Regions from separate parts of the Daeguia caeni genome, predicted to be linked through region 2. Evidence: predicted binding sites of a transcription regulator. Region 2 holds the regulator's gene; the other holds the start of a gene.
What was found. The regulator PhoB, encoded in region 2, activates phosphate uptake and scavenging genes when phosphate is short. The targets are predictions, from matches to a motif close to TGTCATNNANCTGTCAT.

Region 1: ACFO1V_RS00375 (YdcH family protein) is a predicted target of PhoB. The motif match lies at 4,954-4,970, and genes of this name have one in related genera.

Annotation. Positions count from the first base shown of each region.
Region 1 is NZ_JBHSEL010000001.1:68,127-80,530, forward strand. Features, by position in the region: gene ACFO1V_RS00340 (hypothetical protein) at 1-66, shown strand, start outside; gene ACFO1V_RS00345 (helix-turn-helix transcriptional regulator) at 73-774, shown strand; gene ACFO1V_RS00350 (DUF1013 domain-containing protein) at 846-1,532, opposite strand; gene ACFO1V_RS00355 (NAD(P)H-quinone oxidoreductase) at 1,665-2,666, opposite strand; gene ACFO1V_RS00360 (DUF1192 domain-containing protein) at 2,837-3,028, shown strand; gene ACFO1V_RS00365 (MFS transporter) at 3,156-4,403, shown strand; gene ACFO1V_RS00370 (YdcH family protein) at 4,519-4,698, opposite strand; gene ACFO1V_RS00375 (YdcH family protein) at 5,129-5,332, shown strand; gene purE (5-(carboxyamino)imidazole ribonucleotide mutase) at 5,420-5,908, shown strand; gene ACFO1V_RS00385 (5-(carboxyamino)imidazole ribonucleotide synthase) at 5,911-6,996, shown strand; gene ykgO (type B 50S ribosomal protein L36) at 7,222-7,347, shown strand; gene ACFO1V_RS00395 (tetratricopeptide repeat protein) at 7,419-8,138, shown strand; gene pyk (pyruvate kinase) at 8,213-9,649, opposite strand; gene ACFO1V_RS00405 (DUF1036 domain-containing protein) at 9,646-10,107, opposite strand; gene ACFO1V_RS00410 (N-formylglutamate amidohydrolase) at 10,352-11,185, shown strand; gene ACFO1V_RS00415 (DUF2312 domain-containing protein) at 11,315-11,575, shown strand; gene ACFO1V_RS00420 (aldo/keto reductase) at 11,843-12,404, shown strand, end outside.
Region 2 is NZ_JBHSEL010000125.1:109,754-122,157, reverse strand. Features, by position in the region: gene ACFO1V_RS14785 (PstS family phosphate ABC transporter substrate-binding protein) at 1-399, shown strand, start outside; gene pstC (phosphate ABC transporter permease subunit PstC) at 549-2,030, shown strand; gene pstA (phosphate ABC transporter permease PstA) at 2,030-3,346, shown strand; gene pstB (phosphate ABC transporter ATP-binding protein PstB) at 3,362-4,183, shown strand; gene phoU (phosphate signaling complex protein PhoU) at 4,270-4,992, shown strand; gene phoB (phosphate regulon transcriptional regulator PhoB) at 5,152-5,838, shown strand; gene ACFO1V_RS14755 (cell wall hydrolase) at 6,459-7,382, shown strand; gene ACFO1V_RS14750 (aminopeptidase) at 7,547-8,794, shown strand; gene tsaB (tRNA (adenosine(37)-N6)-threonylcarbamoyltransferase complex dimerization subunit type 1 TsaB) at 8,874-9,563, shown strand; gene rimI (ribosomal protein S18-alanine N-acetyltransferase) at 9,568-10,068, shown strand; gene olsA (lyso-ornithine lipid O-acyltransferase) at 10,065-10,895, shown strand; gene miaB (tRNA (N6-isopentenyl adenosine(37)-C2)-methylthiotransferase MiaB) at 10,943-12,334, shown strand.

The DNA of each region.
Region 1 (12,404 bases), on a different contig from region 2:
TATCTGCGCAAGGATCTGGGCTGGCCGGATCGCTATCTGGAACAGCACAACCTGAAAGGAGATTGAGCAGGCATGCGTCGCGCAGACCGCTTATTCCAGATCGTTCAGTATTTGCGCGGTGGCAGACTTGTCACCGCGCGCAAGCTCGCCGAACGTCTGGAAGTCTCCGAGCGCACCATTTACCGCGACATTGCCGATCTGCAGTCATCCGGTGTCCCGATCGAAGGCGAAGCGGGCGTTGGTTATATTCTGCGTCAGGGCTTTGAACTGCCGCCGCTGATGTTTACCCGCGATGAGATCGTCGCACTTGTGGCCGGTGCAAGGCTGATTCGCGCCTGGGGCGGCCTGTCCATGGCACGCGGTGCCGAGGAAGCGCTGGTGAAGATCGAGGCTGTCCTGCCGCCGGAAGAACGCGCCCGCGTCTCCGGCACGCAGATTTATTCGCCAAGCGCCAGCATCAGCATTGAAGAGCGCCGCATACTCGACATGGTCGAACGCGCGGTTGATGAACGTTGCATTCTGAGCATCCGCTACCGTGATCTGGAATCGCGTGACAGCGAGCGCGACATCCGCCCGCTTGGCCTCTGGTTCTGGGGCAAGGTCTGGACGGTGATCGGCTGGTGTGAGCTGCGCAATGCCTTTCGCACCTTCCGCACCGACCGCATTATGGAAGCCAGCATTTCAGAACGACATTTTCGACTCGAGCGCGGCAAGACACTGTCTGATTTCTACCGCCTGATGGAAATGAGTGAATATAACGCCTTCAGGGACTGATCAGATGAAAAACCCCGGAAAGGCGATGCCTTCCGGGGTTCTGTTCTGCGGCGGGCATAAGCCCGGCAATCCTATTCTTCGTCTTCGTTCGTCCTGTCGCTCTTCAGCGAAGACAGCTTGGCGAAAATCTTGTCGGCATCGAGTTCTTCTTCGGCAGGCGACTCGTCGCGATAGTCGAAGTTTTCCGTTGCCGATGCCGGCAGCAGCGTATTGTCGCCCTCCGGCATTGCCGGACGGTTGCGGGCTGCGCGTTCGACTTCCATGTCGAGATCGATCTGCGAGCACAGGCCAAGCGTGACCGGGTCCATTGCCGTCAGATTGGCCGAATTCCAGTGCGTACGGTTGCGGATCTGCTCGATCGTTGACTTGGTGGTGCCGATCAGGCGGGCAATCTGTGCATCCTTCAGCTCAGGATGGTTGCGTACCAGCCAGAGAATCGCATTCGGACGATCCTGGCGCTTGGACAGCGGCGTGTAGCGCGGGCCCTTGCGCTTGGTTTCCGGCACGCGCACCTTTGGTTCTGCAAGCTTCAGGCGATGGTTCGGATCCTTTTCGCCCTTGGCGATTTCTTCACGCGTCAACTGACCGGTAATGATCGGATCAAGCCCCTTGATGCCCTGCGATGCTTCACCGTCGGCAATTGCCTTCACTTCAAGCGGGTGCAGCTTGCACAGGGCAGCGATCTGGTCGAAGGTCAATGCCGTATTATCGACAAGCCAGACTGCCGTAGCCTTCGGCATGAGAAGCTGGGTGGCCATAAGATATAATCCTCTTGTTCGTCCGCTCCGGTGGGGCGGGCCGTGGGAAAAACCACAAATTCCGGGAAATCGTGGTCTATATATAGGTTTTTTCTCCTCAGAGCAAGAAAGCCGCAGGCATGAGCCACATATTCAATCAAGATCCAGCACGATCTTGCCGATATGCCTGCCCTCTTCCATACGTTCATGCGCGAGGGCAGCATCTTTCAGCAGAAAAATCATGTCCATCGTCGGTGCAACCTGGCGGCTTGCCAGAAGTGGCCAGACTTTTGTTTCAAGTTCACGTGCAATCCCTGCCTTGAATTCGACCGAACGGTTGCGCAATGTCGAACCTGTATGGGTCAGACGCTTGGTCATCAGAATGGCATAATTGGCGCTCGCCTTGGCACCATTCAGAAAGGCAATCTGCACGATACGCCCGTCTTCTGCCGCCGCCTTGTAATTGCGGTCGACATAATCGCCGCCCACCATGTCAAGAATGACATCTGCGCCCCGGCCATTGGTTGCCTGTTTGACGGCGGCAACAAAATCTTCTTCGCGGTAATTGATGGCATGTTCTGCTCCGAGCTTCAGACAGGCATCGCATTTTTCCTTCGAGCCGGCCGTGGCAATTACATGCGCGCCAAAGGCCTTGCCAAGCTGGATTGCCGTGGTGCCGATGCCGGAGGTTCCGCCATGCACCAAGAGCGTCTCGCCCTGTTTCAGCCCGCCCCGTTCAAACACATTGTGCCAGACCGTGAAGAAGGTTTCAGGAATGGCCGCAGCTTCAATATAGCCATAGCCTTGCGGTAGCGGCAGCGCATTGGTCTCATGCACGACCGCATATTCGGCATAGCCGCCGCCGGGAAGCAGCGCCGTGACCTGATCCCCAATCCGAAAGCGCCTGACACCTTCGCCGGTTGCCACGACATCACCGGCAATTTCCAGCCCCGGAATATCGGAGGCGCCGGGGGGCGGAGCATAATGACCCTGGCGCTGCAGCACATCCGGCCGGTTGATCCCGGCAGCTTTCACCCGCACCAGCAATTCGCCCGCATCCGGCGCAGGAACAGGCCGTTCCACCGGGCGCAGAACCTGCGGTCCGCCGAATTCGCTGATTTCGATCGCAGTCATGACTGAAGGCACTGCCGGCATTTGTAAACGCTCCCATGATAGCCTGATAGTTACGCGAAGGCTTTTTGACAGGCGCCATGCTGATGGCGGGTGAGGGAAATCATATCGATTTTCACAAATATATATGTCAGGATTCAGCCGTTCAACGATTTCTCATTTTGCCTGCACATCCTTGGCAAGGAAGGACGGCCATGCGTGATTTTGATGATGATGCTGCAAAACAACAGAAAAGCCTTGTGCTCAGCGATGATGCGCTTTCGCTTCTGTCGGTCACGGAAATCGACCAACGCATCGCCCTGCTTGAAAACGAGATTGCCCGCCTGCAAGCCGAACGCACCAGGAAAGGCGATAGCCGTGCCGCAGCAGAAGCCCTGTTCCGTTAGAACATAATTCTTGATTCAGTTTGCCATCGAACTACGCTAAGTTGGCTGCTTCGTTCGATGATATCCAACCATCTGCCAAGCTTGAATGCACCGGCAGGCAGGCCTTGCAAGCGTCGGGAACAGACTATTGCGTATCTACATTCAGGTGCTGGCCCTGTTATGCGGGACAGCCTTTCTACTCATTGCTTCGGGCTTGCATAGCCTGCTTCTGCCGCTGCGCGGCCAGCTGGAGGATTTTTCCGTCACATCGCTTGGCATGCTCGGCACGACCTGGGCTGGCGGCTTTGTCGCCGGCTGCCTGCTTGCACCGCGCCTGGTGCGCCGCGTCGGCCATGTCCGCGCCTTCAGCTGCTGTGCTGCCTCTGCCGCCATCATCGCACTTCTGACCGGCATATTCATCGACCCGACAAGCTGGATCATCCTGCGCGCCTTTACCGGCTTTGTCATGGCCGGTTCCTTCATGATCATCGAGAGCTGGCTGAATGAACGCGCCACCAATGCCACACGCGGGCGCATCTTTGGCCTTTACATGATGGTCAGCTATTGCGGCACAGTGAGCGGCCAGATGCTTGTTGCCGCCGGTGACATCGGCTCGGATCATCTTTTCATGGTGACCGGCATTTTCTTCTGTCTTGCCCTGATACCGACCGCCATTTCCAATGCCGTCAGCCCCAAGCCGCTGACGCAGGTGCAACTTGACCTGAAGGCGCTTTATCGCAATTCGCCCGCCTCCTTCATCGGCTGCATCCTGATTGGCATCGCCAATGGCGCATGGGGCACGCTGGGTGCGGTCTATGGCGCGCAATCCGGCATTTCGACGGCTGAAATCGCACTGATGGTGAGCGTCACCATCGCCTCAGGTGCGCTGATGCAGATTCCGGTCGGTCGCATTTCCGACCTGACCGATCGCCGATTCGTTCTGGCAGGTGTTGCTGCCCTTGCCGCAGCCATCGGGCTGCTCATCTTCCTCATCTCACCTGCAAGCGGCTATGTCATCATCCTGATGGCCGGCTGCTATGGCGCGCTTGCCTATTCGCTCTATCCGGTTGCCGTTGCCCATGCCAATGACCATGCGAGCGCGGAAAGTTTCGTCAAGGTTTCAAGCGGCCTGCTGCTGCTTTATGGCTTCGGCACGATGCTGGGGCCGCTTCTGGCAGCGTCTGCGATGGAGGAAATCAGGCCATCCGGCCTGTTTGCCGTAACCGCCCTTGCGCATATCCTGATCACGGTCTACGCACTTTTCCGCTCGCGCAAACGCGCAGCCCCGCCCCGCGAGGCCAAGGATCAGTTCACGAGCGTGCCTGCCCCGCGCCAGACAACGCCGGAACTCGTCAAGCTTGATCCGCGCGCAGAGGGTGAGAATCAGGAAGGATGAAATCTTCTGGCCCTGCGGCGGCTGTCATCCAGCCGCCCGGCCTGTTCGTGTCATGGCCTGTCAGTCTGACAGGCATTCAATACGGTCTGTCTGAGCGCCAGCCTGCCTGCCGGGATCAGTGACACGTTGCTTCGGCTTTCAGCTTTTCAATCTGCTCCTTGAGCACCAGTTTCTTTCGCTTGAGTGATGCAATATGAAGATCGTCCACCGCAGGTGACGCCATAGCTTCGGAAATTTCCCGTTCCAGAGCGCCGTGCTTCTTTTCAAGCGCGGCGAGATGGGATTCGATAGCCATTCCATATCTCCTTCAAATCATCTTCCCAAACATTGGGCAGATTAGCGAAAGCGCCGATCGGTGTCATTCGACCACCTGCCCTCCCAAGGAAGGCCGCCCTTCCAGTGGATCTGGTGCGGCACCTCCAGAGCCAATCTACGCATCGATTTTGGCGAGAATCGATCCAGTCCTGTCGATACGCAGATCTGCCTGCCCTTTGCTGCCTACAGCATGGTGCAGGCCGTACCATCCTGACGGCCGTGCGCCCGGTCATTCATGACGGTACTGTGACAGTTAAACATGACTTCACGACAAAGTCGAATTTGTCGTGGTAGCATTTTCCAATCGCAAAAAATATGATAAGGGCTTGCCGCAAAACGGGCCAGAACAATGCCGGTTTTCGGCAAACGACAATGCCTGAAAATCATTGCAAACGAATGAGGCGCACAGCATGTCCGATCAGGAACAGGCCGAAATCAGATTGGCCGTCGCACGTCTGAAACAGGAACATGCGGATTTTGATGCAGCCATCAATGCGATGATCGAAGTGGGCTGCGATCAATTACGCATTCAACGCATGAAAAAGAAAAAGCTGGCGATCAAGGACAAACTTCAGGAACTGGAAGACCAGATCATTCCGGACATCATTGCCTGATCAGTCACAGCAACCAGACAAGAGCCGAGCCGGGTCAGCCCGGCTTTGTTTTTCACCCTCCCAACCATATTGAAAAGGATCGCAAGTGTGAGTGCAGACGTCGCCATCATCATGGGCAGCCAGTCGGATTGGGAAACCATGCGCCATGCTGCCGAGACTCTTGAGGCGCTTGGCGTTTCGTTTGACGCACGTATCGTCTCAGCCCATCGCACGCCAGACCGCCTTGTCGCCTTTGCCAAGGGCGCAAAGGCGGAAGGCTTCAAGGTCGTGATTGCGGGTGCCGGCGGCGCCGCCCATCTGCCCGGCATGACTGCTGCCATGACACCGCTGCCGGTTTTTGGCGTGCCGGTTCAGTCAAAGGCGCTGTCGGGCCAGGATTCGCTGCTGTCGATCGTTCAGATGCCGGCAGGCATTCCGGTCGGCACGCTGGCCATTGGCCGTGCAGGCGCGGTCAATGCAGCCCTTCTTGCCGCTGCCGTTCTGGCACTCAATGACGAGGTGCTTGCCACCCGCCTTGATGACTGGCGCAAGGCTCAGACCGAAAGCGTCGCCGAACGCCCATCCGACGAGGTCTGATCATGACAAGGCAAACTCTCAAGCCCGGTTCCACCATTGGCATCATTGGCGGCGGTCAGCTTGGCCGCATGCTGGCCATGGCCGCTGCCCGTCTTGGCTTTCGCACGGTGATTCTTGAGCCGCAGGCCGACTGCCCGGCAGCCCAGACCGCCAATCGTCAGATCGTTGCCGCCTATGATGATCCTGCTGGCCTGGCAGAACTGGCTAGGGTGAGTGATGTCATCACCTATGAATTTGAGAATGTGCCGGTCAGTGCGGCCGACAGGCTGGCTGAAACAAGGCCTGTCCTGCCGCCGCCGGCCGCGCTTGAAATCTCCCAGGACCGCTTCAACGAAAAGAAGTTCCTCAACGATAGCGGCATTGCAACCGCGCCCTGGCGCGTTGTTGATGACCTGGAAACGCTCATCGCCGCCCTTGGCGCACTCGGCGGACGCGGCGTTCTGAAAACCCGCCGCCTTGGCTATGACGGCAAGGGACAGGTGCGGCTCAATTCGCTGGATGAGGATCAGGCGCGCGCAGCGCTTGAAACCATCGGACATGCGCCAGCCATTCTTGAAGGTTTCATTGCCTTTGAACGTGAAGTGTCGGTGATTGCCGCGCGCGACAGCAATGGCAATGTCGCCTTCTTCGACATTGCCGAGAATGTCCACAAGGACGGCATTCTGTCGACCTCGACCATTCCGGCCAATATTTCCGACGCAACCGCGCTTGCCGCGCGCACCGCAGCAGAAAAGCTGCTCCATGCTCTTGATTATGTCGGCGTGCTGGGACTGGAGTTCTTCGTGCTGCCGGATGGCACCCTGCTTGCCAATGAATTTGCCCCGCGCGTGCACAATTCCGGCCACTGGACGGAAGCGGCCTGCGCCATCTCGCAGTTCGAGCAGCATATCCGCGCCGTTGCCGGCCTGCCGCTTGGCGACACGGAACGGCACTCCGACTGCGTGATGGAGAATCTGATCGGCAATGATGTTGATTCTGTCCCGGCGATTCTCACCGAAAGGAATGCCGTGCTCCATCTTTACGGCAAGGCGGAAGCCCGCCCCGGCCGCAAGATGGGCCATGTGACGCGCATCACGCCGCGCCAGTAAAGCATGAGGCCGGGAATCTGACTGCTTCCCGCCTCCGCCCCGGAATTTCAGGCAAACTGCCTGTGAATCTGCTCTTCGGGAGTTGACATTCGCCTGAATTCCTGTGTATTTCGGCCAACCCTTCGGGCAAGTTCCTTGCCTGTAACCATTCGGCGCCTTGAGCGCCTGTTTTATTGCAGCCCGGCGGCATGTCCTGTCGATGGGCCAACCAGACCGGTGATTGACATGAAGATCAAGAACTCGCTTAAAGCGCTTAAGGCCCGTCATCGTGACTGCCAGCTGGTCCGCCGCAAGGGCCGCGTATACATCATCAACAAGAGCGCCCCACGCTACAAGGCTCGTCAGGGCTGATCCTGACACGGCTCGATCTGATTGATGCTTTTGCATTTGACGTTCCGCATCACTTGATAAACATTAGGTGCATGCGGAACGTTTTTGTATGTCTGGCGCTCTGCGCCCTTTTGCTTTCAGCGCCGGCTCTGGCGCAGGAAGATGATGCTGCACCCTATCCCGACGCACCGCTGGGCGGGCTTCCCCTGCCCGAAGCGCCGCAAACAGACATGCCTGCCGATGAAGCCGCAAAGGCCAGCGCAAAACCGGCAGAATCGCCCAGCGACGACGCTTCCCGGAACGCGGAAACATCCCTGACCGAACAGACAGTCGCAGAACGTCTGGACTCGCTTTTTGTCAGGCTCCGCCGTGAACGCGACGATGCCAAGGCATTGGCCATTGCTGCCCAGATCAAGACGATCTGGTCACGATCCGGCAGCGCGACAGTCGATCTGCTGATGCAATGGGCCACCAAGGCGATGGTGGAAAAGCGCTATGCCTCGGCGCTTGATTTCCTCAATGAGGCGATCGCGCTTGCCCCGGACTATGCCGAAGCATGGAACCGGCGTGCAACGGTCTATTTCCTGCAAAAAGACTACCAGAACGCCATGTACGACATTAATCGCACATTGGAGCTCGAACCACGCCGTTTCGATGCGCTGACCAGCATGGCAACGATTTTGCGCCGCACTGGCCTCAAACAACGGGCGCTGGAAGCCTATCAGAAGGCGCTGGATGTCTATCCGATGATGCGTGAAGTGCAGAAAAACTACAGCGATCTGGCCGACGAACTCACCGACACCCGCACGTGATTTCAGGCTTCCGGATTGGCGCCAATGAAAAGGGCGCCGTCGGCGCCCTCTTCCGATACGCAGTTCCTGCCTGCTCAGATGCCACTCTGGCCATCTGCGCCAATATAGGCAATGCGCAGCATATTGGTTGCCCCCGGCGTTCCGAACGGCACACCAGCGGTAATGATGATGCGGTCGCCAGCCTTGCCGAACCCCTCGCGATGGACGATTTCGCAGGCATGGTTGACCATATCCTCAAGGTCGCTCGCATCTTCGGCGACCACGCAATGCAGTCCCCAGACCAGCGAAAGCCGGCGTGCAGTATCCACCACTGGCGACAATGAGATGATCGGCGTCTGCGGCCGCTCGCGCGCCGCGCGCAGACCCGTCGTGCCGGACGCCGTATAGGTGACGATGGCCGTAAGCTTCAGCGTTTCGGCAATCTGGCGTGCGGCGAGCGAAATCGCATCCGCGCCCGTCGGTTCCGGAACCGCGCGCTGCGCATCAATGATGCTGGCATAGGTCTGCTCGCGCTCGACCTTTTCGGCAATGCGGTTCATCGTTGCCACGGCTTCGACCGGATATTGGCCGGAGGCCGATTCGGCCGACAGCATCACTGCATCCGCACCTTCAAACACAGCCGTTGCCACGTCGGAGACTTCCGCGCGCGTTGGCACCGGCGCGCTGATCATCGATTCCAGCATCTGGGTTGCAACAACCACCGGCTTGCCGGCACGGCGTGCACGGCGCGTGATCTGCTTCTGGATGCCCGGAACGCTTTCCAGCGGCATTTCCACGCCCAGATCGCCACGCGCCACCATGAGCGCATCGGAAAGCTCGATGATTTCATCCAGACGCGCCACGGCCTGCGGCTTTTCGATCTTCGACATCAGGCCGACCTTGCCCTGCGAGATCTTGCGCACTTCGACGAGATCTTCCGGCCGCTGGATGAACGACAGGGCCACCCAGTCAACCTCTTCCTGCAAGACGGCATCAAGATCGCGGCGGTCCTTGTCGGTCAGCGCGCCAACGCCGAGTGTCGTATCCGGCAGGCTGACGCCCTTGCGGTCGGAAATGCGCGTGCCCGCCACAACCTTGCAGCGAATCGACTTGCCATCGCAGTCTTCCGCCACCAGATGCAGCTTGCCATCATCGATCAGCAGGCGGTCGCCCGGCTGCACGGCTTCCAGAATTTCCGGATGCGGCAGGAAAACGCGCGTCTCATCGCCCAGTTCCTCATTGTTGTCGAGGGTAAAGGTCTGCCCCGGAACGAGATCAGCCTTGCCATCCCGGAACTTGCCGACACGCAGCTTCGGCCCCTGCAGATCGGCGAGGATGCCGATCGGACGACCAACAGCCTTTTCGACATTGCGGATGCGCCGGACAAGCGTGCGCATCAGATCGTGATCGGCATGGCTCATATTGATGCGGAACACGTCTGCGCCCGCCTCGAACAGCTTATGGATAATGGCTTCGTCACTGGAAGCCGGGCCAAGGGTTGCTAAAATCTTGACCTTGCGGTTGCGCTTCATTGGCTATTCGTTCCTGTTACAGTCGGATTTTCGGATGGTGCGTCATCGGAGAGCTGGACCATCCAGCTGGTCTGTTCTCCAGTGTCATATTCCTGGAATCCGACGCGTTGATAGCCTCGTGAGAAGCATTCCTGAACGCCTTCAATACGGAATTCCTTTTCTGCGACGCACATGTTCACATTGCCTGCCCAGCGCCCGCCCCCTTGGGCATCTTCGGCATAGAGGTAATAGAAACGTGAAGACAATGGACCTTCGAGCAGCGTCTTGCAGGTTGAACCGTCAATATGCCACCAGCCTTCGGTAACCCATCCGGTTTTCGCCCGGTACCCGATTGCAACGCCGACCACATTCTGGGTCGCATTGCAAACGCGGAAATCAGCGTGAGCCGCCATGGATGATATGCCGAGTGTTCCCAGCACAACACCCGCATACAAGGCCAGAGATATTGGAAGTCGCATTCGCCGAACCCTTCAGCCCGCAATCGCATTGTCTCACGAATGGAAAACCCGTTCGGGAAATCCGGTTTTGGAAGCTCTCTTTTCGGCAGTTTCGCCTGTGATGTCAACGCAGTCACTGCCCGAAGCAAGCGCATCATACACAATCATGCTCGTAACGGAGATTGCAATCGCGTCATTCTCATGACACTTCTGGCAAGGACTGAAAATTTCTGCACAGCCCCGATCAAATTTCCGAGACAGTTTCATGTCATTTTCACCTGCAATCCGGATCGATGGTGATTTCGGCCTCGGTCTTTTCCTGACTGCCGACCATGCACGGCGCGAACTGCCTGCCGAATATGGCACACTTGGGCTTGATGCGCACGAATTTGAGCGCCACATCGCCTATGACATCGGCGTCGAGGCGCTCACGCGCGAACTGGCAAGGCGGCTCAATGCGCCCGCTGTCATGGCCGGCTTTTCCCGCCTGCTGATTGATCCCAATCGCGGCGAAGATGACCCGACACTGATCATGCAGCTTTCTGACGGCGCCGTGATCAAGGGCAATTATCCGATGTCGGCCGGCGAACGCGAGGAGCGCATGCAGCGTTTTTACCGCCCCTATCATCAGGCCATTGCCGAAATGAGCGACAGGGTGGAACAGACAAGCGGCAAGGCACCTTTCATCGTGGCCGTGCATTCCTTCACCCCCTTCTGGAAAGGCAAGGCGCGGCCCTGGCATGTCGGCCTGTTATGGGACAGGGATGACCGCGCAACCGCCCCGCTTCTGCAGCGCCTGCGCGCAGAACCGGGCCTCGTCGTGGGCGACAACGAACCCTATGATGGCGCCCTGCGCAATGATGCGCTTTATCGCCATGGCACGTGCAAGGGCTTTGCCCATGTGCTGATCGAGGTGCGGCAGGATCTGATCGCCGACGAAAAGGGCGTGCTGGAATGGGCAGAACGTCTGGCCCCCATGCTGGCAGAGATCAACAGCATGGATGAGATGCATGTTGTCCGGCATTTCGGCTCCCGCACCGGCCCGGTCGATGCGGAACATCGCCGGGAGGCCAGTGTGCCCGCTATCCACAGGCCCTGAGGCGTTAAATTGCATTGCAGGCAAATTTTGCCCTTACTTTTGCCTGCGACTCGGAGAAAACACGGGGCAACCTCAGGAGCGGATGCATTGGCGCTCCGTATATGTTGAACTGAAACTGGAGAGAATGCCGTGAGCGACGATATTACCCGCGAAGCCCAGACCATTGCCGTCGGCCAGTTGCGCGCCTTCATCGAACGCATTGAGCGCCTTGAGGAAGAAAAGAAGACCATCGCCGACGATATCAAGGAAGTTTATGCGGAATTGAAGGGTTCGGGGTTTGACAGCAAGATCGTTCGCACCATTATTCGTTTGCGCAAGAAAGAAGACCACGAACGACAGGAAGAAGAAGCCATGCTCCAGCTCTACAAGGATGCGCTGGGCATGAGCTGACCGGCTGGGGCAGTTCCAGGACAAGTGGAAACCGGTTTCCGTCCGGAACTGCGAAAACAGCATGTTAGAGCAATCAGCCTTTCCGTGAAAATCGGGATTGCTCTAAGGCGTGTCGGCCGCAGGATCGGGATTGATTTTCGGCAGACACGATGTGCCATTTCCATGTGAGCACGCCGTTGACCGTTACCTATGATGGCACGCTGGCCCGCCCTTCCTGTCGTTTATCTGGGTCGCCTGCGGCCCCTGATGACAGCAAAGGACAGGTTCATGGAATACCGCACGCTCGGAAAGACTGACATCAAGGTTTCGTCGCTTTGCTTTGGCGGCAATGTGTTTGGCTGGACGGTCGATGAAGCGACTTCCTTTTCGCTTCTCGACCGTTTTGTAAATGCCGGTCTGAATTTTATCGATACGGCCGATGCCTATTCTGCCTGGGCGCCAGGCAATGTCGGCGGTGAATCCGAAACCATCATCGGCAACTGGCTGAAATCACGCGGGCTTCGTGACCGCGTGGTCATTGCCACCAAGGTCGGCTCACAGATGGGACCCGACGAAAAGGGGCTTTCGCCTGCCTATATTCGCAAGGCGGTCGACGCATCACTGAAACGGCTGCAAACCGACTACATCGATCTTTATCAATCACACTGGGATGACCCGGAAACGCCTTTCGAGGATGTGCTTGGCGCCTATCAGGATCTGATCAGGGCTGGCAAGGTACGCGCGATTGGTGCGTCAAACCTGACACCTGACCGTCTTGCCGAAGCGCTCGAAACGGCAAGACGGCATGATCTGCCGCGTTATGAGACCCTGCAGCCGAAATATAATCTCT
Region 2 (12,404 bases):
CGCAAGGATGGCAAGGCGGTCGATATTGATGGCGACTATAGCGAAACGCTGGCGCGCATTGGTTCGAACAAGACCGGCATTGGTGTTTTTGGCCTCTATTTCTTTGAAAACAATGCCGACAAGCTGCGTGTGGCCACAATCAATGGCGTAACACCATCGGCTGAAACGGTTGCTTCCGGTGAATATTCCGTCTCCCGTCCGCTCTATTTCTATGTCAAGAAGGCGCATCTGGGTGTCGTTCCGGGACTGAAGGAATTCGTCGATTTCTTCCTGTCCGAACAGATGGTGGGACCAGATGGTCCGCTGGCCGATTATGGTCTTGTGCCTGCGCCAGATGCGGAACGTGAGGAACAGCGTGTGAATTTTGCAGAAGGCAGGATTCTGGAAATCAAAAACTGAACTGTTGTGGAATGCGGGGGTATCCAGCCTCCGCATTCTTTTACTTCAGGGTTTGTGCGATAAGACGTGAGGCGCGCACTGCGCGGAGCTTGACCTCCCGTCCACAATGCGCAAATGGTCAAGCCGCAAAGGACAACCGAGGAAATTGAATGTCCTTCTTTTTGGTTCTTGTTAGTGTCGTTGCGATCGGCTTAGTCGGGTTTTTCCTGGGACGCCAGCGCGCCGTCGCCCTGGACAGACACTCTGCCCGCTCTGGTGAAGAAAAGATGCATTCCCGCCCGCATTATCATGGCTGGTGGGTTTTTTCCGTATCCGCCCTTCCGGCGATTGTGTTTCTGGCCATCTGGGCCATCGCTTCTTCAGTCTATATCGAGCACAGTGCAACGAGCCAGTTGCCCGATGCGGTGCAGAGCGAAAATGCCAACAGCCGCAGCCTGCAGCTTGGCATGGTGCGTGGCCTTGCCAAGGGGCTGGAGCGCCTGACGCCAGCCGAGCTGGAAAATTTGCCGGCCAACTATACGGATGTCCGTCAGCTTCTTGCCCGCAAGGGGGTTGCCCTTGCCAGCGAGGGGCAGGACTATATGGTTCCGGTTGCCCTCTATATCAAAAGGGCCACCGGTGTCGCGCGCAATATCGGTGCGGCCATCGCATTGGTCATTGCAGTCGCAGGCGTGATCTTTGGTCTGTCCACGATCAGACGGCGCATGCGCGCGCGCAACAATGTCGAATGCATCATGCTGTGGGGGTTGATTGCCGCCTCTGGCGTTGCCATCCTGACGACGATTGGCATCATCTTCTCCCTGCTGTTCCAGACGATCAGCTTTTTCCAGACGGTTTCTTTTGCGGATTTCTTTTTCGGCACGGTCTGGGATCCGCGTTTTGCCGCGGCAGGGTCTGCCGGTGCGGTTGGCCAGTTCGGACTTCTGCCGCTTCTGGCAGGAACGCTTTACATCGCTTTTGTCGCCATGCTGTTTGCGGTGCCGATCGGCCTGTTCTCGGCCATCTATATGGCCGAATATGCCTCGCCCAAGGTGCGCTCGGTGGTCAAACCGGTGCTGGAATTGCTGGCCGGCATTCCGACCATTGTGTACGGCTTTTTTGCGCTGGTAACGGTCGGCCCTTTCCTGCGCGATCTCAGTGCCGCGATTGCCGGTGGCCACAGCTTCATCATGGCGCAAAGCGTGCTGACTGCAGGTCTGGTCATGGGCGTGATGCTGATCCCGTTTGTCTCGTCGCTGTCTGACGACATCATCACCGCGGTACCGCGTTCCCTGCGTGATGGTTCGCTTGGGCTTGGCGCCACCACATCGGAAACGATCAAGCGCGTTGTTTTGCCTGCGGCCTTGCCGGGCATTGTGGGCGCGCTGCTGATGACGGCCTCGCGTGCCATTGGCGAGACGATGATCGTGGTGCTAGCGGCAGGTGTCGCGGCACGCCTGACCATCAATCCGTTCGAAGCGATGACAACCATTACGGTGAAGATCGTCAATCAGCTGACGGGTGACCTTGAGTTCAACTCGCCGCAGACACTGGTTGCCTTTGCCCTTGGCATCACGCTTTTCGTCCTGACGCTGATCATGAATATCTTTGCGCTCTATATCGTGCGCAAATACCGGGAGCAGTACGAATAATGACCGATACGACCTTCACCTCCGCTGGTCAGGCCGCGCAGCCTGTGCGTCGCGATATCGGTCTGAAGCGCCGTTACGCCGCTGAACGTCGCTTCCGCCTGTACGGAATTGCCGCCATTTCGGTTGGCGTCTTCTTTTTGTGCGCCCTGCTGTGGTCGGTTTTCTCGCAAGGCTACAGCGCCTTCTGGCAGACGACGATCGATCTCGCCGTCAGGATTGACGAAATGGTGATTGATCCGAAAAAGCAGCGCACCACTGATCCGAATGTGCTGATCACCGCCAATTATCCGCAGCTTGTCCGCAATGCACTGGCTGAAAGGCTGGGCGTGGACAAGAACGACCGCATGGCCATGCGTGATCTTGGCCGCTTTTATTCTGATGGCGTGCGCGTCCAGCTGCGCCAGATGGTGATGAATAATCCTGATCTGATCGGCACCACCCAGACCATTCCGGTGCTTGCTGCAGCCAATATCGATTCTGCCTTCAAGGGACAGATTGATCTTTCCGTGCCGGAAGCCAATCGCAAGGTTTCGGATCGCCAGATTGCCTGGATGAAGAAGCTGAAAGATGAAGGCGCAATGTATCAGGCCTTCAACAAGGGCCTGTTCGGCTTTGGTGCTTCCAGCCGCCCGGAAACTTCCGGCCTTGGCGTGGCTCTGGTTGGCTCTTTCTACATGATGCTGATTGTTCTGGTGTTGTCCCTGCCGATTGGCGTGGCCGCCTCGATCTATCTTGAGGAATTTGCCAGGAAGAGCCGGTTTACCGATCTGATCGAGGTCAATATCAACAATCTGGCAGCGGTACCGTCGATTGTCTTTGGTCTGCTTGGCCTTGCCGTCTTCATCAATTTCTTTGGCTTGCCGCGCTCGGCCTCGCTTGTCGGCGGTCTGGTGCTGACATTGATGACGCTGCCCACGATCATCATCGCCACGCGTGCTGCCTTGCGCGCCGTACCACCATCCATTCGCGCTGCCGCACTCGGCCTTGGCGCGTCCAGGACGCAGATGGTCTTCCATCATGTCCTGCCGCTTGCCGCTCCCGGCATTCTGACCGGCACGATCATCGGTCTGGCGCATGCGCTGGGCGAAACGGCGCCGCTGCTGTTGATCGGCATGGTGGCCTTCGTGGCCGATATTCCCGCCACCCCGATGGATCCGGCCACGGCCCTGCCGGTGCAGATCTATATGTGGGCCAATGAAGCAGAACGCGCCTTTGTGGAGCGCACGTCTGGCGCTATCATTGTGCTGCTTCTGTTCCTTGCCGTGATGAACATTAGCGCAATCATTCTGCGTCGCCGCTTTGAGCGCCGCTGGTAGACGGGAGACGAAGCGATGAATCTGATGACTGAACGCTCTCTCGATAAAGCAGCAGGAGATAAAATGACCGACAACGCCCCTGCAATCAAAATGCGTGGTGAGAAGGTTTCCGTATTTTACGGCACAAAGCAGGCACTGTTTGACGTTGATCTGGATGTTCCGGAGCGCATGGTCACGGCGCTCATTGGCCCTTCGGGCTGTGGCAAGTCGACCTTCCTGCGTTCGCTCAACCGCATGAATGACACGATTGAGGGCTGCCGCGTCACGGGGCGGATCACGCTCGATGATGAAGATATTTACGATCCGAAAATCGACGTGGTGGAACTGCGCGCCCGCGTTGGCATGGTGTTCCAGAAACCGAATCCGTTTCCGAAGTCGATCTTTGAAAATGTGGCCTATGGCCCGCGCATTCACGGTCTGGCCAAGTCGAAGGCTGATCTGGAGGAAATCGTCGTCACCAGCCTGCAGAAGGCAAGCCTGTTCGATGAGGTCAAGGATCGTCTGCATGATGCCGGCACCGGCCTGTCGGGCGGCCAGCAGCAGCGCCTTTGCATTGCGCGCGCCATTGCAGTGAGCCCGGAAGTGATTCTCATGGACGAACCCTGTTCGGCGCTTGACCCGATCGCCACCGCCAAGGTGGAAGAGCTGATCGACGAGCTGCGCCAGAACTATACCATCGTCATCGTGACACATTCCATGCAGCAGGCCGCACGTGTTTCACAGCGCACTGCGATGTTCCATCTCGGCCATCTGGTGGAAGTGGGGGATACGGAAATGATCTTCACCGCGCCAACGGAAAAGCGCACCCAGGACTATATCACCGGCCGCTTCGGCTAGAGCAGTTCCAGGAAAAGTGGGAACCGGTTTTCCATCCGGAACTGCGACAAACAAAAGGTTTCCATTCCGTTCATACGAGGTCCAACATGCGGTCCCAACACACTGTTCGTTCATACGACGAGGAACTGAAGTTCCTGGCTCACAAGATTGCTGAAATGGGTGGCCATGCCGAACGTATGGTCGAGCAGTCGGTTGCGGCCATTGTCAATGCCGACAATGCGCTGGCGCAGCGCATCATTTCCGATGACCTGATCCTGGACGCCAGTGAGCGTGAGATCGATGATCGGGCCGTGACTATCATCGCCAAGCGTCAGCCGATGGCGGTGGACTTGCGGGAAATCATTGGTGCGATCCGTATCTCGGCCGATCTCGAACGCGTCGGCGATCTCGGCAAGAACATAGCCAAGCGTGTGGCTGCGGTGTCTGAATCGCGCCAGCCGGTCAAGCTCTATCGCGGTCTGGAGGCGCTGGCGGAACTGGCGCTGGCCCAGCTCAAGGAAGTGCTTGATGCCTATGCCTCACGCTCGATCGAGCAGATCAATGTTGTGCGCGATCGCGATGACGAGATCGACGCAATGTATACCTCGCTGTTCCGCGAGCTCCTGACCTATATGATGGAAGATCCGCGCAATATTTCTGCCTGCACGCATCTTCTTTTCTGCGCCAAGAATATTGAACGCATTGGCGACCATGCGACCAATATTGCCGAAACGGTCTATTATATCGTGACGGGTGCGCAAATGCCGGCTGAACGTCCGAAGGAAGATCTGAGCCACGGTATTGTCGTGGACGAAAGCCGTAAGCCTTAAGGCGATCCGGCGCAATTGAATGCAGTCTGACGGGCAATCATCGCGGTTCGATTGGAACCGCGAGACGGGATTGCTTATCTTGAAACCCCTTCGTGCTGGCCTGCGCCATGCAGCGCATTTGCAGACGAAACGGGCCATGGTGCTAACGGGAAGGATGAAATGTCTCGGATTCCCAGAATTGCTGTCGTTGAAGATGAAGAGGCTTTAAGCGTTTTGCTGCGTTACAATCTTGAGGCCGAGGGTTATCAGGTTGAAACCATCTTGCACGGCGATGAGGCGGAAATTGCCTTGCGGGAAAATGTGCCAGACCTGCTTATTCTCGACTGGATGCTGCCGGGCGTTTCCGGCATCGAGCTTTGCCGTCGTCTGCGCCAGAGGCCGGAAACAGAACGCCTGCCCATCATCATGCTGACGGCACGCGGCGAGGAAAGCGAGCGGGTACGGGGATTAAGTGTTGGGGCGGATGATTATGTCGTCAAGCCCTTCTCGACACCGGAACTCATCGCCCGCGTGAAGGCAATGCTGCGCCGGGCCAATCCAGGCCTGTTGTCCCATGTGCTGAAAGTAGGGGACCTTGTTCTGGATCGCCAGCAGCATCGTGTTTATCGCAATGACATTGAAATACGACTTGGCCCGACGGAATTTCGCCTGCTTGAATATTTCATGATGGCGCCCGGCCGGGTGTTCTCGCGCAGCCAGTTGCTGGATGGCGTGTGGGGGCCGGATATCTATGTTGATGACCGCACGGTTGATGTTCATGTCGGTCGTCTGCGCAAGGCGCTCAATATTGGCTCCGGCGGCGATCCGATCCGCACCGTGCGCGGGGCTGGCTATTCCTTCGGCTGACCGATTCTGGCATTTCATGTTCCGGGGGGCGCTTCCGCAAGGGCGGCGTGCTTTTCATTTGGCCCGATTCGGGATGTACATCCCCATGTTCATGCTCTGATCTCGCCTGTCACACTGTGTTACATCGTGTTGCGCAAAGTTGAAGGATTTGCCTGTGCGGACTGGCAAACCTGGTCATCCTGTGCGGAATGAAGGTGCAAAACCGCTGTAAATGAGAATAGTTGAGGCATTCGGAAAATAAGGCAAGGTTTTGACTGTGCAGAGGAAGAAATGTTTTTCATTAAATCAAGAGCTTATGAAAATTGAATGTAATTGTTAATAATTTATTAATATATTTGAACGGCTTGGCTTTGCTGTTTCCGTTTGAAGGGGCATTTTGATTCTGGCGCATCCGCACCAGGACAGTCGGGCAGAATTTGACGTCTTGCCTTTTTTTGGCCTAAAAATTTACAAACCTTGTCATTGATTATCGATGACCTGAAACATCTTCGTCTAACTGATTGGCTCCTTGTCCGGGCATGTTGCGGCCTGTCTTCAAGCGCCAGCTGGCTGACGACAGGGATCACATTTAAGAGGCAAGACCGTTGACATACGTTGGCAGGTGGAAACTTCCGGTTCTGATGGCCTTGATGCTGGCTCCGCTTGTCGTGACAGGGTGCACGACGACAGGCGTCAAGACCAAAACGCAGAGAGAAGCTTCTGCCAGCCATGTGAAGACGATCAACGGCGTCAAGACCTATACCTACACCCCCAAGGATCGCGAATGCCTTGAGCGCGCGATGTTCTTCGAGTCAAACCGTTCCAGCCCCGATGGGCTTCTGGCTGTTGGCACGGTGGTGATGAACCGTCTGCATTCTGACAAATATCCGGATACGATCTGTGGTGTTGTCGGTCAGAAAAACCAGTTTGCGCCGGGTGTCCTCACCCGCAAGATGGATTCATCGCGCCTTCCTGAAGTGCGCGCGGCAGCCGATGCGATTTTGAAAGGCCAGCGCCATCCGAAGCTGAAGAACGCGATGTTCTTCCATACGGCCGGCCTGAAATTCCCCTATCGCAACATGCACTATGTGCTGGTTGCAGGCGGCAATGCCTTCTATGAAAAGCGCAATCGGGATGGCTCGCTGCAGTCGCCAGTGCCGGATACGCCATATAATCTGGCGCTTGCCTATACGCCGCAGACGCCGGCAACGCCGGAAGGCCCGTCTTATGACGTGACCACGCATGCGGCCGACACGGCACCTGAAGCAAATGTTCAGCTCGCCATGGCAGAGAGCGCAACGCCTGCCGCGGCAACCGCTGCAAACACGGCAATTGCGGCGCAGCCGCAGGCAGCAGCACAGCCACCTGCTATCGCTCCTGTCCAGCAGCAGGCGCAGACAGCACCGCAGCCGAATACGCTCAATGCGCAGCAGATCGCGCTGGCATATCACCAGGCGGCGCATGATCGCCATGCGCTCACCCAGACGGCTTCCCTTGGTTTCGTGAACGAGCAGCAGGCCGATGCTGTTGGCGCTTTCCTGCTGCAGCAGGATCGGCCTGAATAATCTGCCGGACCTTTGCCTTTCAGTAATGATGTATGGCTGTATGATGGGCCATGTACAGCCTTCGCACATGGGCGCCTGCAAAAGCGGTTCCCACCCATGGGATACATGATCTAGACTGCCGCAGTTTTTCTTCCCAGGTGATTCTTCCAGGAGAGTGCAGTCAGATGTCCAGTGATAAGCCAGTCATTGATCCCGTGAAACTTGATCGTTTGGCGGAGGTTGCAGTTCGTGTCGGCCTGCAGCTGAAGGAAGGGCAGGATCTGGTCGTGACCGCGCCGGTTGTGGCGCTGCCTTTGGTGCGGCTTATTGCCAAACATGCCTATAAGGCGGGTGCTGGTCTGGTGACGCCATTTTTCGCCGATGATCAGATTGCGCTGGCGCGGTTTGAGAATGCGCCTGATGCAAGCTTTGATCGAGCAGCAAGCTGGCTCTATGAAGGCATGGCCAAGGCCTATAGCGAAGGGGCGGCACGGCTTGCCATTGCGGCCGACAATCCGATGCTGCTTTCCAGCCAGGATCCGGCCAAGGTTGCGCGCGCCAACCGCGCCAATTCAAAGGCCTATCAGCCGGCTCTGGAAAAGATCGCGGGCTTTGACATCAACTGGAACATTGTTTCCTATCCAAACCCGGACTGGGCAGCACTTGTCTTTCCGGGTGAGCCGGCCGATGTCGCCACGCATAAGCTGGCAGAAGCCATCTTTGCCGCATCGCGCGTTGATACGGATGATCCGATCACGGCTTGGGCGCAGCATAATGCAGCCCTGCGTACCCGCACCCAATATCTCAATGGCAAGGCGTTCAAGGCCTTGCATTTCAAGGGGCCGGGAACGGATCTGACGGTGGGTCTGGCCGATGGGCATGAATGGCATGGCGGCGCATCGACGGCCAAGAACGGCATTATCTGCAATCCGAATATTCCGACCGAGGAAGTCTTCACCACGCCACATGCCCTGCGCGTGGAAGGTCATGTGTCGAGCACCAAGCCGCTATCGCATCAGGGTACGCTGATTGACAATATTGCGGTGCGCTTTGAAGGCGGCCGCATTGTTGAAGCCAGAGCCAGCCGAGGCGAAGAAGTGCTGAACAAGGTGCTCGATACGGATGAAGGTGCGCGTAGGCTGGGTGAAGTGGCACTCGTGCCGCATTCCTCGCCGATCTCGCAGAGCGGCCTTCTGTTCTACAACACGCTGTTTGACGAAAATGCCGCCAGCCACATTGCGCTTGGCCAGTGCTATTCGAAATGCTTTGTCAATGGTGCATCGCTTTCGCCAGAACAGATTGCAGCACAGGGCGGCAATTCCAGCCTTATCCATATCGACTGGATGATCGGTTCGGATCAGATCGACGTGGATGGCATCCATGCCGATGGTCGTCGCGAACCGGTCATGCGTGGCGGAGAATGGGCCAATTGAGCCAGACTTGCCAATGGGCAGGTCGATTTGCCGCCTGCCCATACTTGCCGCCACGCCATTTCTGCTCTAGGCGGGAATTATGAAGATACTCGCCATTGATACCGCCGCCTCGATTTGTGCTGTTGCCATCTATGACACAGACAGCGCAGCGGTTCTTGCCGCCATCAGCGAGGATATCGGCAAGGGACATGCCGAAGTGCTGATGGATTTCATAGCGCGCGCGCTGGTCGAGGCAGATCTGGACATGGACGGCATTGATCGCATCGCGGTCAATATCGGCCCCGGTTCCTTTACCGGGGTGCGCATTGGTGTTTCGGCTGCACGCGGCTTTGCCTTGGCGCTGGACAGGCCGGCTATCGGCATCAGCGCCTTTGCGGCAATTGCCGCAGAAACAGGGTCTGCTTTTGCAGGTCGTCCGGTTCTGGTGCTGCTGGATGCCCATCGCGGCGAGATCTATGCCCAGTCTTTCGATGCTGCGGGCAAGGCGCTCACAAGGCCATTGGTTCTCACCCATGATGAAGCCGTGGCGCTTTGTGCCGCACAGGATGAGACGACGGTGCTGGCCGGTTCGGCTGCCGCCGCCATCAATGCAGCCCTGGAAAACAGGTTTGCGCTGGGTGAAGCGAAGGCAACCGGGGCGATTGCCACTTATGCGTGGCTTGCTGCGGACATTGCGCCGGACGAAGCGCCAAAACCGCTTTACATGCGAGGGCCCGATGCCAAGCCGCAGGTGGGATTTGCCTTGCCGCGTCAACAGGGCGGGGAATGAGGCGATGATCGGCTTGCCGTTTGGATGTTTCGGGCGCCGCGAAATAGTCGTTGAGCCGCTTCGCTCGGAAGACAGTCAAACGATCCAGAAAATCCACGCCAATTGTTTTCTGCATGGCTGGAGTTCGGATGAGTTTCGTTCGCTGATTGCACAAGATTCAGTATTTGGCTTCATCGCCCGGCCTGAGGGCAAGCCGGCTGGGGCAAGCGGCTTTGTGCTGGCACGGCTGGTGGCGGGCGAGGCGGAAATCCTCACCATTGCGGTCGCGCCTTCGGCACAGCGCCAGGGCGTTGGCCGAGCCTTGATGGATGCCGTATTGCGTTATCTTCATCAGGAACGCGCCGAGACATTGTTTCTTGAAGTGGATGAGGCCAATATTGCCGCGCAGGCGCTTTATCGGCGGATGGGTTTCAGGAAGGTCGGTGATCGCCCAGCCTATTATCAGACTGAAAATGGCCGCTCTGCCGCTTTGATCCTGCGACGTGATTTGGTGAGCCAGACATGATTGGGATTGTGCGCATTATTGTGGTTGTTGCGGCGCTGGTGGCGCTCAGCCTGTCGCTTATCCCTGTGCAATATGTGTTCCTGAAGCTGGAACGTGGCTGGAAACGCAGCCTGCCCAATTTTTTCCATCGAATTGTCGCGCGCCTGCTTGGTTTCCGCATCAGGATTGTTGGCGAAATGCAGGAAGGCAGGCCTCTGCTTCTGGTTTCCAACCATGTGTCATGGAGCGATATAGTCATCCTGTCGGCAGCAGGAAAAGTGTCCTTCATCGCCAAGTCGGAAGTGCGCAACTGGCCGGTCTTTGGCATGTTTGCCGTGTTGCAGCGCACGGTTTTTGTTGAGCGGGAACGGCGTGGCAAGACTGGCGAACAGGCTTCGGAAATCGCCCGCCGCCTGGCGGAAGGTGATGCCATGGTGCTGTTTCCGGAAGGCACGACCTCGGACGGCAACCGTGTCCTGCCATTCAAGACAGCTCTCTTCGGTGCAGCCCATGCGGCCATCCGGGAAATGGACCTCAAGGAAGTGATCGTTCAGCCGGTCGCCATTGCCTATACGGGTGTGCATGGCATGCCGATGGGGCGTTATTTCCGACCGATTGCGTCCTGGCCGGGCGATGTCGAGCTGATGCCGCATTTGAAAGGTGTGTTGCGCGAGGGCGCGATTGATGTCGAAATCCGCTTTGGCGAGCCGGTCATTGTCACGGCAGGGACGGATCGCAAACAGCTTGCCCGCACCATGGAAAACCGTGTACGCGATCTTTTGCAGAGCGCGCTTCTGGGACGTGAGATCAAAAGCGAGACCGATGAGGCGGCTTCAGCAAGCCGATAATGGTTTGCAGCTTCCCTTGCCGCGCGAAAAACGCTAGATAGCCCCGCATGAGCGAGAAATTGACCAGTATTGAACCCGATCCGGCACCGCAGACAGGCATGCGCAAGGTCTTTGTGAAGACCTATGGCTGCCAGATGAATGTCTATGACAGCCAGCGCATGGCCGACAGCCTTGCCGCGGAAGGCTATGTTGCGACCGACACGCCGGAAGATGCCGATCTGGTTCTGCTGAACACTTGCCATATTCGCGAAAAGGCTTCGGAAAAGCTGTTTTCCGCGCTTGGCCGTCTGCGCAAGATGAAAGACATGCGCGCTGCCGAAGGCAAGGAAATGACCATCGGTGTTGCCGGTTGCGTGGCGCAGGCCGAAGGCGAGGAAATCATCCGCCGTGCGCCGACGGTTGATCTGGTCATTGGTCCGCAGACCTATCATCGCCTGCCTGAGGCTCTGGCACGTGTGCGTGGCGGTGAAAAGGTGGTCGAAACCGAATATGCCATTGAGGACAAGTTCGAACACCTGCCCGCGCCAAGGCGCGAAGTCACGCGCAGGCGCGGCGTGTCAGCCTTTCTGACTGTGCAGGAAGGCTGTGACAAGTTCTGCACCTTCTGCGTCGTGCCCTATACGCGTGGTGCGGAAGTCTCACGGCCCGTTGCACAGATCGTGGCAGAAGCAGAACGTCTGGCCGAAGGCGGCGTGCGTGAGCTGACCCTGCTTGGCCAGAACGTCAATGCATGGCATGGTACTGGCGATGACGGGCGCGAATGGGGCCTTGGCGAGTTGTTGTTCCGTTTGGCGCGCATTCCGGGCATTGCCCGCCTGCGCTACACGACCAGCCATCCGCGTGACATGGATGATGCGCTGATTGCCGCCCATCGTGACCTGCCCATGCTGATGCCCTATCTGCATCTGCCGGTACAGTCGGGCTCTGACCGTATCCTCAAGGCAATGAACCGCCGTCACAAGGCGGAAGAATATCTGCGGCTCATTGATCGCATCCGTGAGGCACGTCCGGATATGGCGTTGTCGGGCGACTTTATCGTCGGTTTTCCCGGCGAGACGGATCAGGATTTTGAAGACACGATGGAGTTGGTGCGCCGGGTCAATTATGCGCAGGCCTATTCATTCAAATATTCGCCGCGCCCCGGCACGCCGGGGGCGGATCTGCCAAACCATGTGGATGAAGCAGTAAAGGATGAACGTCTGCAGCGTCTGCAGGCGCTTCTGTCCAGCCAGCAATATGCGTTCCAGGATTCGCTGGTCGGCGTTGAAACGGATGTGCTGCTGGAAAAGCCCGGCCGTTTTGCGGGACAGATCGTGGGACGCTCGCCCTGGCTTTTGCCTGTCATTATTGACGGTAACACGGATCAGATCGGTGATATTATTCATGTGAAAATTACCGCCACTGGCACCAACAGCCTTATTGCGCAAAAGCTGACCTGAAGGCATGATGGTTGCGAGGCGTAAAGTCGGGTGCTCACGTATCGGGTCGTTCAGCACGGGCTGGCCGGGA